DNA from 3 places in the Pseudomonas sp. S2_C03 genome. Region 1 is predicted to be linked to each of the others. Evidence: riboswitches for the same ligand, from Rfam matches in the RefSeq annotation. Region 1 holds a riboswitch; each other region holds the start of a gene.
What was found. A riboswitch is a leader RNA that binds a small molecule or an ion and turns the genes downstream of it on or off. The one in region 1 is predicted to bind cobalamin.
Positions count from the first base shown of each region.

Region 2: linked by a shared signal. The riboswitch ahead of cobW (cobalamin biosynthesis protein CobW) and the one ahead of AB4N64_RS11555 (ABC transporter substrate-binding protein) in region 1 are both predicted to bind cobalamin.
Region 3: linked by a shared signal. The riboswitch ahead of cobO (cob(I)yrinic acid a,c-diamide adenosyltransferase) and the one ahead of AB4N64_RS11555 (ABC transporter substrate-binding protein) in region 1 are both predicted to bind cobalamin.

Region 1 covers NZ_CP162766.1:2,560,890-2,565,096, forward strand. Annotated here, with positions in the region: gene AB4N64_RS11535 (sn-glycerol-3-phosphate transporter) at 1-322, shown strand, start outside; gene AB4N64_RS11540 (hypothetical protein) at 557-883, shown strand; gene AB4N64_RS11545 (cupin domain-containing protein) at 978-1,394, opposite strand; gene tspO (tryptophan-rich sensory protein TspO) at 1,517-1,960, opposite strand; cobalamin riboswitch at 2,073-2,267, shown strand; gene AB4N64_RS11555 (ABC transporter substrate-binding protein) at 2,397-3,410, shown strand; gene AB4N64_RS11560 (FecCD family ABC transporter permease) at 3,419-4,207, shown strand, end outside.
Region 2 covers NZ_CP162766.1:2,137,063-2,141,269, forward strand. Annotated here, with positions in the region: gene cobM (precorrin-4 C(11)-methyltransferase) at 1-421, opposite strand, end outside; gene AB4N64_RS09775 (cobalamin biosynthesis protein) at 502-915, opposite strand; gene AB4N64_RS09780 (CbtA family protein) at 912-1,604, opposite strand; gene AB4N64_RS09785 (CbtB domain-containing protein) at 1,616-1,810, opposite strand; cobalamin riboswitch at 1,929-2,155, opposite strand; cobalamin riboswitch at 2,320-2,532, shown strand; gene cobW (cobalamin biosynthesis protein CobW) at 2,632-3,693, shown strand; gene cobN (cobaltochelatase subunit CobN) at 3,697-4,207, shown strand, end outside.
Region 3 covers NZ_CP162766.1:3,710,131-3,714,337, forward strand. Annotated here, with positions in the region: gene bluB (5,6-dimethylbenzimidazole synthase) at 1-315, opposite strand, end outside; gene AB4N64_RS17095 (cobyrinate a,c-diamide synthase) at 312-1,694, opposite strand; gene cobO (cob(I)yrinic acid a,c-diamide adenosyltransferase) at 1,691-2,302, opposite strand; cobalamin riboswitch at 2,386-2,600, opposite strand; gene AB4N64_RS17105 (hypothetical protein) at 2,755-3,339, shown strand; gene AB4N64_RS17110 (PQQ-dependent sugar dehydrogenase) at 3,408-4,207, shown strand, end outside.

The DNA of each region.
Region 1 (4,207 bases):
AAAGCTGATCGGCGTAGAACGCAATCGTGAAGACGGCTCGCTTTGGGGAGGCGCGACGTTTCTCAACTCCTTCGACCAGCGCTCGTACTACGGTTATTACGGGCATCGTTGGGTGGCTGACGAGTATCCGGTGTACGCCAAGCTCAGTGGCGGTCTGGTTCATGGCTACAAAGGCAAATACAAGGACCGGATTCCACTCAATCGCTACGGCGTTGCACCGGTACTTGTTCCGGCGATTGGCACGTTTTACGGGCCGGTCGGTGCCGAGCTGGTAATCCTGGGTGGCGCTGCGGCCATGATTAATGTGGGTTACCGGTACTGACCATCGGGCGCCCGATATTTCCAAAGCGCCAAGCCTTCCGCGAGCCTCAGGGTGGCGCGCGTACCACGGGCCGGTTCACTCCATGCGGATACCGGTCAGCCCACCCTCCCCTGAAACCCAGCAATTTCCTCGGTTATTGACTGTAATCATTTTGTCATGATATCAGTTTGGCATTGCGCCAATTTTCGAGTATTTTGCCTTCCATTGTCCGATGTAGAGCTATGGAAAGCAGCAATGACCGCACAACCTTCAGCCGTAATCAAACAAGCGACTTACCTGGGCTACGAAATCCTCGTCGAAACGTTTGGCCCCATCAAAGTGGAACCCCGCGAGGCCCAAAGCCTGCAGAGCCATCACACCACGACCGTTTCGGTCTGGTACGACGGCCAGGAAATCCGGGAGGCGCGCGAGACGCCGGCGCTGAGGTTCGTGACCCGTGAGGATGCTGCAGAGCTGGGTTTGGAAATCGGCCAGATGATCGTCGATCAACGTCGCGAGTCCACCCCATCCAGCGTGACGGCCTTTAAACTGCCGCGTCTGCGGTTTTCGTTGCTCAGCTGACACACCAATGGGCTACTTGTCGTGACGCGGGTCATCCGCGTCATTGATGTACTTGAGCCCCAGAGGCCCGATCCCATACACCTGCGACACATACTCACCGGACTTCGCCCAGTGGGAAGTGCGGCGTGTTCGCCGGCAGCACGACCACACTGCCCGGCCCGTAGGCCACAAGTTTGTCGGCGTCGAAGGTGCTGCCCTGGCCGATATAGAACACGCCGGAAATGACGGTATAGATGCGATCTTCCGAGTGGGTATGCGGCATCAGTTTCAAGCCGTTCGGTACTTTGACCCTGACCACATAAGGCCCCGACTGACTCGGGTTGCCAACGATCACCGCCAGTTTGGCGCCGTCGGGGAACGCGGGAAAACCCTGCCATTGCACATCTTCGCTGCGCATTGACGAAAATTGCTTGTTGTCCAGCGCCTCGGCGTTCGCGGGAGCGCAGAGGGTGGTGGTCGTCGCGGCGAGAAGCAAGGCGTGGAGAGCGTGGCGTAAGCCAATGGTTTTCATGTGTGCGTTCCCTCAAAGCTGTCGCGGCGCACCGCCTGCGAACTGGAACGCGATGATAATTTTTGCCCGGGACGCGGATAAATCACGTCCCGGGCACTTCTGTTCTTACACCGCGTAACAAACTATCGAGGGTTGTTACGCAGAATGGAGAAGTTCAGCGCAGCGGCGACACAGAGCCAGGCGAGGTAGGGAAACAGGATCAAACCGGTAATCAGGTCCAGGCGCAGGGCCATGACGACCATGGCCGCGACCACCAGCCACAACACCACCAGAATCACCATCCCCGCCAACACGTGATGCGCGCCGAAGAATACCGGCGTCCACAAGGTGTTGAGCGCGATTTGCGCGGCCCAGAGTGCCAACACGATCTGGCTGCCGGGGATCAGGCTCAAGCGGTAGCCGGCCCAGGCGAGCAGCAGGTAGATGATCGTCCAGGCAACCGGGAACAACCAGTTGGGCGGCGTGAAGCCTGGCTTGACCAGCGACTGGTACCACTCGCCCGGCTTGAACAGCACACCGGTGCTGGCGGCCGCCGCGCAGGCCAGGAGGAAGATGAAGAAGGTCATGGTCATGATCGGTCCCTGTGTCGGTGTATTTGGAACTTGGACGGGTGCTGACCCGTTAAAAGTTCACGGCGTACAAGGTGAAAAAAACCACGTTCCCCCTCGGCGGCCTGATCGACTACCATACGCCGCCGGTTCCCGAACGGGACTAATAGGGAATTCGAAACGCCGCAACGGGCGTCAATCGAAACTGCCCCCGCAACTGTAGATGCTGAGCCTGCTCCTCGATAGTCACTGGACCTGATCCGGGAAGGCTGGAGCGTGGCGACGACGCATCAGTCAGGAGACCTGCCGGCCAAGCAAATCACTAACCGGCGGGGTGTCCGGGGAGGACATCCGTGCCGAGCGGCCTTGCCCAGCTTTTACAGCAGCGTTCGATGGTGTGTTTCCAGACCCGTACCGCGCCCGTTTCAAGTCCGGTTCAAATGGAGATTGCCCCATGCTGTTGCCCCGCCTTACTGCGCTGTTCACCAGCCTTGGCCTGTGCGCCTTCGCACAAGCCGCCCCGACGCAGTACCCGCTGACCATCGACAACTGCGGCACTCCCCTCACCTTTGCTCACGCGCCAACCCGCGCCGTGACGATTGGCCAGGCCGGCACCGAGATGCTGTATGCCTTGGGCCTGGGCAACAAGGTGGCCGCCACTTCGCTGTGGTTCAACGATGTGCTGCCGGCTTACAAGACGCAAAACGACAAGGTCGAACGCCTGGCGAACAACGAGCCGAGTTTTGAAGCCGTGATCGGCAAGCGTCCGGAACTGGTGACCGTGGAGTTCGAATGGATGGTCGGGCCACAAGGCGCGGTCGGCACCCGTGAACAGTTTCATGAACTGAAGATCGCGACCTACCTGCTCCCGTCCGACTGCGAGGGCAAGGACAATCGGGTAGGCGCCGACGGCACGCGCCTGGAGCCGTTTCGCATTGACACCATTTACAAGAGCATCGAGCAACTGGCACAGATTTTCGACGTGCAGGACCGTGGCGAGCAGTGGGTCACCGAGCTTAAAGCCAAGCTGGCCGCCTCCGTGGCCAAGGTCCAGCAAAAAGGTGTCAAACAGGCCAGTGCCCTGGTGTGGTTTTCCAGCACCGACATGAACGTCGATCCGTTTGTGGCCGGGCACAAGGGCATTCCGGACTTCATGCTCAGCACCCTGGGCGTGCGTAACGTGGTGGACTCCGATGAAGAATGGCCAACCGTGGGCTGGGAAACCATCGCCAAGGCCAACCCGACTTTCCTGGTGATCGCACGCATGGACCGTCGCCGCTTCCCGGCGGATGACCATGAGAAAAAACTGGCCTTCCTGCGCAGCGATCCGGTCACCCGCAACATGGACGCGGTGAAGCACAACCGCATCATCATCGTCGACGCCATGGCCTTGCAGGCCAGCGCTCGGATGTTCGACGGCCTCGAGCAACTGGCCACGGCCATCGACGGTTACGATCTGCCGAAATGACTGCAGCCTTGATACGTACATTGCTTGCGCTGGTGATGCTGTCGCTGGCGGTGCTGGCAGGTGTTGCCATTGGTGAAACGCCCATCGACCCGCTCGTGGTGCTCCAGGTGCTGGCCAATAAACTGTGGGGCGCGGGTTATGCGCTGAACCCCATCGATGAAGGCATCGTCTGGAACTACCGCCTGACCCGAGCGCTGGTGGCCGCCGCTTGCGGCGCCGGGCTGGCGACGTGCGGAGTCATCTTGCAATCCTTGTTGCGCAATCCGTTGGCGGAACCTTATCTGCTGGGCATCAGCGCGGGTGCTTCGACGGGTGCCGTCCTGGTAGCGTTGCTGGGTGTCGGCGCGGGTTTGCTGACGTTGTCGGCGGGGGCCTTTGTCGGCGCCATGACCGCCTTTGCGCTGGTGGTGTTGCTGGCGCGAGTCAGCGGTACGTCGGGGGGGACCGGGCAGATTATCCTGGCGGGCATTGCCGGGTCGCAACTATTCAATGCAATGACCGCATTCCTGATCACCAAGTCCGCCAGTTCCGAGCAGGCGCGCGGCATTCTGTTCTGGTTGCTGGGCAATCTCAGTGGTGTGCGCTGGCCGTCGGTGTGGCTGGCGGTACCGGTGGCCGTCGCTGGCCTGGTCGTGTGTTTATGGCATCGGCGTGCGCTGGATGCGTTTACCTTTGGCGTCGACTCGGCGGCGTCATTGGGCATTGCGGTACGGCGCGTGCAGTTGGTGCTCATTGGTTGCGCAGCGCTGGTGACGGCGGTGATGGTGTCGATTGTCGGCTCCATCGGCTTCGTCGGG
Region 2 (4,207 bases), 420 kb from region 1:
TCTTATCGGCGTAACGGGTCAGGATCACACTCTGTGATACGTCCGGCAGAGTCAGTTCTGCGCCCAGCAATGCGGCGCAGGCCGCCGTCGCAGTGACGCCGGGGACGATCTCGAATGGTATGCCCAGCTCGCGCAAATAGCGGATCTGCTCGCCAATCGCGCCATACAGGGACGGGTCCCCGGAATGCACCCGCGCCACGTCCTGGCCATTGGCATGAGCGCCCTTGATCAGTTCGATGATCTGCTCCAGGTGCAGTTCGGCGCTGTTGACCACCTGTTCGGCGCTATGGCCCTCCAGCACGGCGGCGGGCACAAGGGAGCCGGCATAGATGATCACCGGACAGCTGCGGATCAGGCGCTGGCCTTTGACCGTGATCAGTTCCGGGTCGCCAGGACCTGCGCCAATGAAGTAGACGGTCATCGTCGTTTCCTGTCAAAAAAGGGTTGGGCAAGGCTTCAGATGAAGATTGCTCATGTTCAGGGGCGGGGATTATCGGGATTTTACGCTGCGCCGGCCAATGCCAGTGTCGCCTGGGCGTATTTTTGTCGTGAAATCAGCAAGGTCGCCGGTGCCTGAGTGAGTTGTTCGGCGAGGGCGAGGGCGGTGCTCTCGGCCACGCCGTAGCAGCCGGTGCGTTCGAAGGCGATCTGCGAACGGTGGCTTAAGCACGGCTCGTAGGGCGCCAGTTGTTCACTGCTGAAATACGTCAGCGGCAGGTCGAGTTGTGCAGCCAGTTCGATCAGGCCGGGCTCGTCACGTTTCAGGTCGATGCTGGCCAGGGCCTGTATTTGACGCAGTTCGATTTGATGAGCCTGGAGGACCTGGTCGAGCAAAGCGCGCAGCGTTTCGACCGGGCAGCCGCGCTGACAGCCCAGGCCGACCACCAGGGTCGGCGCTGTGCTTTCAATGATCATGCCTGGTTCTGACGACGGAACAGCCACGCGCTGAGCAAGCCAAGGGCCAACCAAAACGCGACGTTAGTCAGTTGCGAAGCCATCTTGAATTGCGATTCCAACGCTTCTGGCGCGAGCATCGAATGCACCTCCGGCTGCGGTGCGCCGATCACATGCGGAACGGCGATGATCGCCACGCCCAGCAATTTCATCAGCCAATGGCGGCTGAACACGATCAGGGCAATGCCGACAGCGGTCGAAGCGGCGGTGCCGATCCACCACATTTGCCGTTGCGCGAGATCCGCCGCGGCGGTGCCCGGCAGTTCAGGGGGCAGGCCGAGGGTTGGCGCCAGCACGAAAGTGGCGTAGCCCGCCAGGCCCCAGAGCAGGCCCTGTGCAGTTTTGGTCGGTGCGCGCAGGGTGTAGAGACCGGCGAGCATCAGTGCAAAACCGACGGCGACGACAAGGTTGCCACCGGTGGTCGACAGCACGCGCTGCCAGCCGTCTTCCGGCTCCCAGGCTTCGGTGTCGTGGCTGTGCGCGGCCGTGCCGGCAGCATGTTCATGCACTTCAACGGCGGCAGGCTCGGATTTCTCGTAGGTTTCGGCCTGCAAAATCAGCGGCGAAACCCAGAAACTTTGCAGCAGCGTGAGCAGCAGGGCGGCCAGCAGTCCGGAAAAACCTGCGGTTTGCGCGATACGCTTGATCATGTCGTCAGGTCTCAATGGCAAGGGAACGCGGCGCTGTGGCGGGTATCGTGGGCGGCGTTGTGGACCGCTTCGATGTGCGAGAAACCGGCGAAGTAGACCAGGCACGCGCCCAGGATTGATGCGCAGACGGCGACGGTCAGGCGTTGGGTCAGGGTGGTTGTGTGGCTGCTGGCCGGTGCGTGGCCGGTGCTGCTGATGATCGACATGGCGCTTCCCTCTGTTCTGTCAGGGTGACGAGAGCGCATGCAGACACCCTGCGTAGCGTGCACGCAGAGGTTCAAACAGCGCCCGCCCACCGCGGGTTTGTTGTTTTCGTGATCGTATCGTCACTGTGTGTTGCGGGCCGGTCTCCGGGCTCGCGAGGGGCTTGGGCATCTGCCGAAACCTGCAAGAATCGCCTTCCCATGCCGATGATCGGCACAGTGGATCTGATTCTTCGCTCGCTTACCGTTGCGGGGGCAGCACCGGACTGACATGGGCTTGAGTAAAGCACATGATTCACCGGTTTCCCGTTTCACCCTGTGAAGGGCACCCGTAACAAGGCGTGTAGGAGAGCATGGGGCGGCTTTGCCGTCAATCGAGACCGGGTCGCGCCCATCGCGAGCAAGCCCGCTCCCACAGGGGACTGCGGACACCGGCCCATTGTGGGAGCGGGCTTGCCCGCGATGGCGTCCCGATTGCCGCCACAAGAATTTGACCCGCCCACAGACCATGCGTAGCCTTGTCGCTTCGAGGTTCTTCGCCATTGTCGAAGCTAAGAAGGGAACGCGGTCAATGCCGCGGCTGCCCCCGCAACTGTGAACGGTGATGTTCGCTGCCACGCCACTGCAAGCCCTGCACAATGGGTTCGCGGGAAGGCGCAGCGAATGCCGGGCCAACCGCCCGGCACACTGTCAGCCAGGAGACCTGCCTCGATCCAGATTCTCACTACAACCGGGCGGGGTGATCCGGTGGCGAAACTCTTGCGCGCACCGCTGTTGCAGCGCTTGTCGTCCCGTATGCCCGCCACCTTGCCAAAGGGCATCCGATGAAAACACTGGCCAAACTCCCCGTCACTATCGTCACCGGGTTTCTCGGCTCGGGCAAGACCACCTTGCTGCGCCACATGCTCGACAACGCCCAGGGCCGTCGTATCGCCGTAATCGTCAACGAGTTCGGCGAGCTGGGCATCGATGGCGAAATCCTCAAGCAGTGCTCCATCGGCTGCACCGAGGAAGAAGCCGTCGGTCGTGTCTTCGAGCTGGCCAACGGCTGCCTGTGCTGCACCGTGCAGGAGGAGTTCTTCCCGGTGATGCGCGAACTGGTGGCGCGCCGGGGCGACCTCGACCACATCCTCATCGAAACCTCTGGTCTGGCACTGCCCAAGCCATTGGTGCAAGCCTTTCAGTGGCCGGAAATCCGCAGCGCCTGCACAGTCGACGCGGTGATCACCGTGGTCGACAGCCCGGCCGTCGCTGCTGGCACTTTCGCCGCGTTCCCGGATCAGGTCGACGCCCAGCGTAAACTCGACCCGAACCTGGACCACGAGTCGCCCCTGCACGAGCTGTTCGCCGACCAACTGGCCAGCGCCGACCTGGTGATTCTCAACAAGGCCGACCTGATCAACCCTGAAGACCTGGCCCGCGTGCGCCTGGAAGTCGCCGAAGAATTGCCGCCGGCGGTCAAGATCATCGAAGCCAGCAGCGGTCGCTTGCCGCTCGATGTGCTGATCGGCCTGGGTGCTGGTTCCGAAGAACACATCGACAGCCGTCACAGTCACCACGATCACCACCACGAAGGCGAGGACGATCACGATCACGACGCGTTCGACTCCATCTCCATCGAATTGCCCCAGGCCGACGAGAGCCTGTTGCTGGATGCGCTGACCCAGTTGGTGATCAAGCACGACATCCTGCGCGTCAAGGGCTTCGCGGCGATCCCCAATAAGCCGATGCGCCTGCTGATCCAAGGTGTGGGCACACGCTTCGACAAGCACTTCGACCGCCAGTGGGGCGCCGATGAAGCGCGCACCACACGCCTGGTACTGATCGGCCAGGCGCTGGACGCCGTGCAACTCGAAGCGCAACTGCGCGCCGCGCTCAGCGTGTAACCCATGCACCTGCTCAGGACCCAGCCCGGCGGTTTCGTGTCGGATGACAACATCGCCGACCTTGGACAAACCCCCGCCGAGCTGGTGATCCTGTGCAGTGGCGACTCCAGCCTCGCCTTGCTCGCCGAGGCCGCGCAACAGTTACCCGACGATTACCCGAGCGTGCGCCTGGCCAATCCGATGCAGGTGCAGAATCACGCCTCGGTGGATTTGTACGTCGATGAAGTGTTGCGCCATGCCAAGGTGATCCTGATTTCGCTGCACGGCGGCATCGCCTATTGGCGCTATGGCGTCGAGCAACTGATCGAGCTGTCCCGGCGCGGCGTGCAATTGATTCTGGTGCCCGGTGACGACCGCCCGGACCCCGAACTCAGCGACCTGAGCACGGTAGCGGTCGAAGAGCGTGACCGGCTCTGGCACTACCTGCGCCAGGGCGGCATGGCCAACGCCCTGGACCTGTTCCGCTGTTTGGCGAGTCGCTGGCTCGGTCGCGATTACACCTGGAGTGAACCCC
Region 3 (4,207 bases), 1.1 Mb from region 1:
CTCGGCGCAGTCGTTGATACCTTCCACTTTCAGCTTCATGAATTCGTCACTGCGCTCGCCGAGGGCCTCAGCGGTGCGCATGCGCTCTTCCTCCACCAGCGACTGGATCCTGCCGCGCAGGCTGCGGTCGCTGATGCGGATGAAACGCCACGGCTGCATCAGGCCAACGCTCGGCGCCTGGTGTGCGGCTTCGAGCAGGCGCCGCAGTTGCTCAGGTTCTACGGTGCCACCCGTGAAGTGACGCATGTCACGGCGTTCGGCGATGGCGCGGTAGACCGCTTGGCGTTCGGCCTCGGAGAAGGCGTTATCGGTCATGACCCTATCGCGGGCAAGCCCGCTCCTACACCAATACACTCGCCCCCTGTAGGAGCGGGCTTGCCCGCGATGGCGTCCGTAAGGTCCGGCGCAAAAAGCGCAGCAATCGCAGGAGGATTTGACGGAAAATAAAAATGCACATAAGAAGCCGTCATCCGCCCCTCACGATAAACGGCCTCCGCGCCGCGCCCCCCGTTCGGGCTCAGGCCGCGAGCAATCGGAGCCAGCCCGGTGGTGGTCAGCGAATGGTGATAGGTGTGCCCGCGCAGCGAGCCTTCCGGTAATTCAACCGCCTGCAAGGCGAGCGCCGCCAGGCGTTTCTGCATCACCGCATCCCCCGCCAGCAAGCCGGCCAACTCGGCGCGAGTGCCCTCGACATCCGTCAACGAATCAAGCAGGTAGAGCATGCCGCCGCATTCGGCCAGCAACGGTTTGCCGGCTGCATGGTGGGCGCGGATCGCTTCTAGCATCGACGTGTTCTGCGCCAGCGCCACGTGGTGCAGTTCCGGGTAACCGCCGGGCAAGTAGAGGCTGTCGGCGAGCGGCAGTTGCGTGTCACGAATCGGCGAGAAGAATGCCAACTCGGCGCCCATCGCCCGCAGCAGGTCCAGGCTGGCGCCATAGGTGAACGCAAAGGCTTCATCACGCGCCACGGCAATGCGCACGCCGGCCAGCCAAGGATCGACCGCGATCACTTCGGGGGCCGCAAACGCCACGGCGGGCGGCAGCGCGACTTCGCAACTGCTGGCCAGGGCATCGGCAGCAGCATCGAGACGCAGATCCAGATCGTTCAATTCACTGGCCTGAACCAGGCCCAGGTGTCGGCTCGGCAGCTCGATTCCGGTTTCCCGGGACAGCGCGCCGTACCAGCGCAAACCTTCGGTCAGGCTGCCTTCGAGCAATTGCGCATGGCGCAGGGTGCCGACCCGGTTGGCCAGCACACCGGCAAACGGCAGGTCCGGTTGATAGCGGGCCAGGCCCAGTGCCAGGGCGCCAAAGGTCTGCGCCATGGCCGTGCCGTCAATCACCGCGAGTACAGGCACACCGAAGTGACGCGCCAGGTCGGCGCTGGACGGGGTACCGTCGAACAGGCCCATGACCCCTTCAATGAGAATCAGGTCAGCCTCGGCGGCGGCTTCCCACAACAGTCGCCGGCTTTCCTGCTCGCCGACCATCCACATGTCCAATTGATACACCGGCGCACCGCTGGCGCGCTCGAGGATCATCGGGTCGAGAAAGTCCGGGCCACACTTGAAGACGCGCACCTTGCGCCCCTGGTTGCGATGCAACCTCGCCAGGGCGGCGGTGACGGTGGTCTTGCCCTGACCGGAGGCCGGCGCGGCAATCAATACCGCCGGGCAATGACGTGGCTCACTCACAGTTCAACGCCCTTCTGCGCCTTGATACCGGCCTGGAAGGCGTGCTTGATCATGCCCATTTCGGTAACGGTGTCGGCCAACTCGATCATCTCGGGTTTGGCGCCGCGGCCGGTCACCACCACGTGCTGCATCGGCGGACGCGCTTGCAGGTCGCTGAGGACCTGATCGAGGTCGAGGTAGCCGTGCTTGAGAGCGATGTTCAACTCATCCAGCACCACCAGACCAATCGACGGATCGCGCAGCAACTCGCGGGACACCGCCCAGGCCGCTTCGGCGGCAGCGATGTCACGCTGGCGGTCCTGGGTTTCCCAGGTAAAGCCTTCGCCCATCACGTGGAAACGCACCTGCTCCGGGAAGCGGCGGAAAAACAATTCTTCACCGGTACTGTTGCGACCCTTGATGAACTGCACCACGCCGCACTGCATGCCATGGCCCATGGAACGGGCGAGCATGCCAAACGCCGAGCTGCTTTTGCCTTTCCCATTGCCGGTGAGCACCAGCAGCAGGCCGCATTCGTTTGGCGAGTTGGCGATGCGTTCGTCGATCACGGCTTTTTTACGCAACATGCGCGCCAAATGGCGTTCGTCACGATCTGGGGTATCGGTCATGGGGGAGCTCTCCGTTGAGGCGGGATAACGGCGGGCAGGCACAAGAAACAGATGGCAAGAAGCCCGACATCGCCCACCGTGATGTCGCTGGATTGAATCAGGCCGGTCTCCGGGCTCATGAGCGGCATCACGCCGGACTGCGCGCCTTCCCATGTCGCGATCGACACAGTGGCTCAAGGCGCAGCTTTCACTCATTTACCGTTGCGGGGGCAGCGCCGGGATCGTGCACGCACTCACCGGCTTCCCTGTTTCACTCTGCCGACCTGGGTCACAGAGCACCTGAAACAAGCCGCGAAGGTTAGAGGGTTGGGGGTGGAGCGTCAATTAAAGCCGGGAGGCTGGCGGATGAATAACTGCCGTCGATCAATAAAATGACGCCAATCTTGTGCCAGACTCCCAGCAGTGATATCAAAGAGCCACAACCCCACATCACAAGAACAAGGGTGAGCACCATGCAAGGCATGATTATCAGCAATCCGCGACTGGAATTCCTGCGCCCGCTGCTGGAACGCTGGTTTGATTGTATAGACCGCTACAACGCCGTACGGGGCGATAACGACACACCTTACTGGTACGACGAAAAAGCCAATCTGGGTTTGCTCGCGGCCGCCGCCTGGATGGCCGAAATGGTCACCCTGCAAGACACCCAGACCCGCAAGCAGCTTGAGGAAGGCGAACGCAACGCCCGCGCCAATCTGTTCATCGCCTCCAGCGAAACGCGCGCGTATCTTCAGGCCACCCAACGCTGGCCACGGGTCAACAGTCTCAACCTGACCCAGGCGTTGGCGGAAATCACCAGCGACGCCAAACGCATCAGCTACAGCAGCGACCTGAAACTGGGCTGCCTGTTCGTGGCCCCGCAAAAAGCCCAGCACGGCGCCACGCCGGAAGAGCTGCAGGACATGGTCGATGACCTGCAAAAAGAACATTCCTGCGCGGTCGCCTGGTACTTCCCCTACGCCTACCGCAAATTACGCAACGAAGCGGGCAACTATCATCCGGGCATCGCGGTGTTGTTCAAGGAAGCTCACGGCTGACCGGTTGAACCATCTCGGGCTTGCGCTTCTCTACTGATCAGATCACTGCATTCTTAGGGAAGTTCAGCATGCGCAAGCCCCAGCTCGCTCTCGTCATCACCATGGCCGCCGGGCTCGCTGCCTGCGGTGAAACTTCCACCCTGCAGGTCTCCGACGGCACCGGCCCATCCCCGCAACTGCCAGAACCGAACAAGACACTGTTCCCGACAATGAACATCGCCCCGGCCATCGGCTGGCCGGCCGGCGCCAAACCGACGGCAGCAGCGGGCACTCAGGTGGCTGCATTTGCCGAAGGCCTCGATCACCCACGCTGGCTCTACGTACTGCCCAACGGCGACGTGCTGGTGGCCGAAACCAATGCGCCGCCCAAACCCGATGACGATAAAGGCATCAAGGGCTGGATCACCAAGAAAGTCATGAGCCGTGCCGGGGCTGCCGTACCCAGCCCCAACCGCATCACGTTGCTGCGCGACAAAGACCACGATGGCATCGCCGAAATCCGTACCGTGTTCCTGGAAAACCTCAACTCCCCCTTCGGCATGACACTGGTCGGTAATGACCTGTACGTCGCCGACACCGACAGACTGCTGCGTTTCAATTACCAGCAAGGCGACACCACGATCAAATCCCAACCCATGAAGGTGATTGACCTGCCGGGTGGCACGCTGAATCACCATTGGACAAAAAACGTCATCGCAAGCAAGGACGGCAGCAAGCTGTACGTCACGGTGGGCTCCAACAGTAACGTCGGCGAAAACGGCATGGACAAGGAAGAAGGACGCGCGGCAATCTGGGAAGTGGATCGTGCCACTGGCAACCACCGGATATTCGCCTCGGGCTTGCGCAACCCCAACGGCATGGCGTGGGA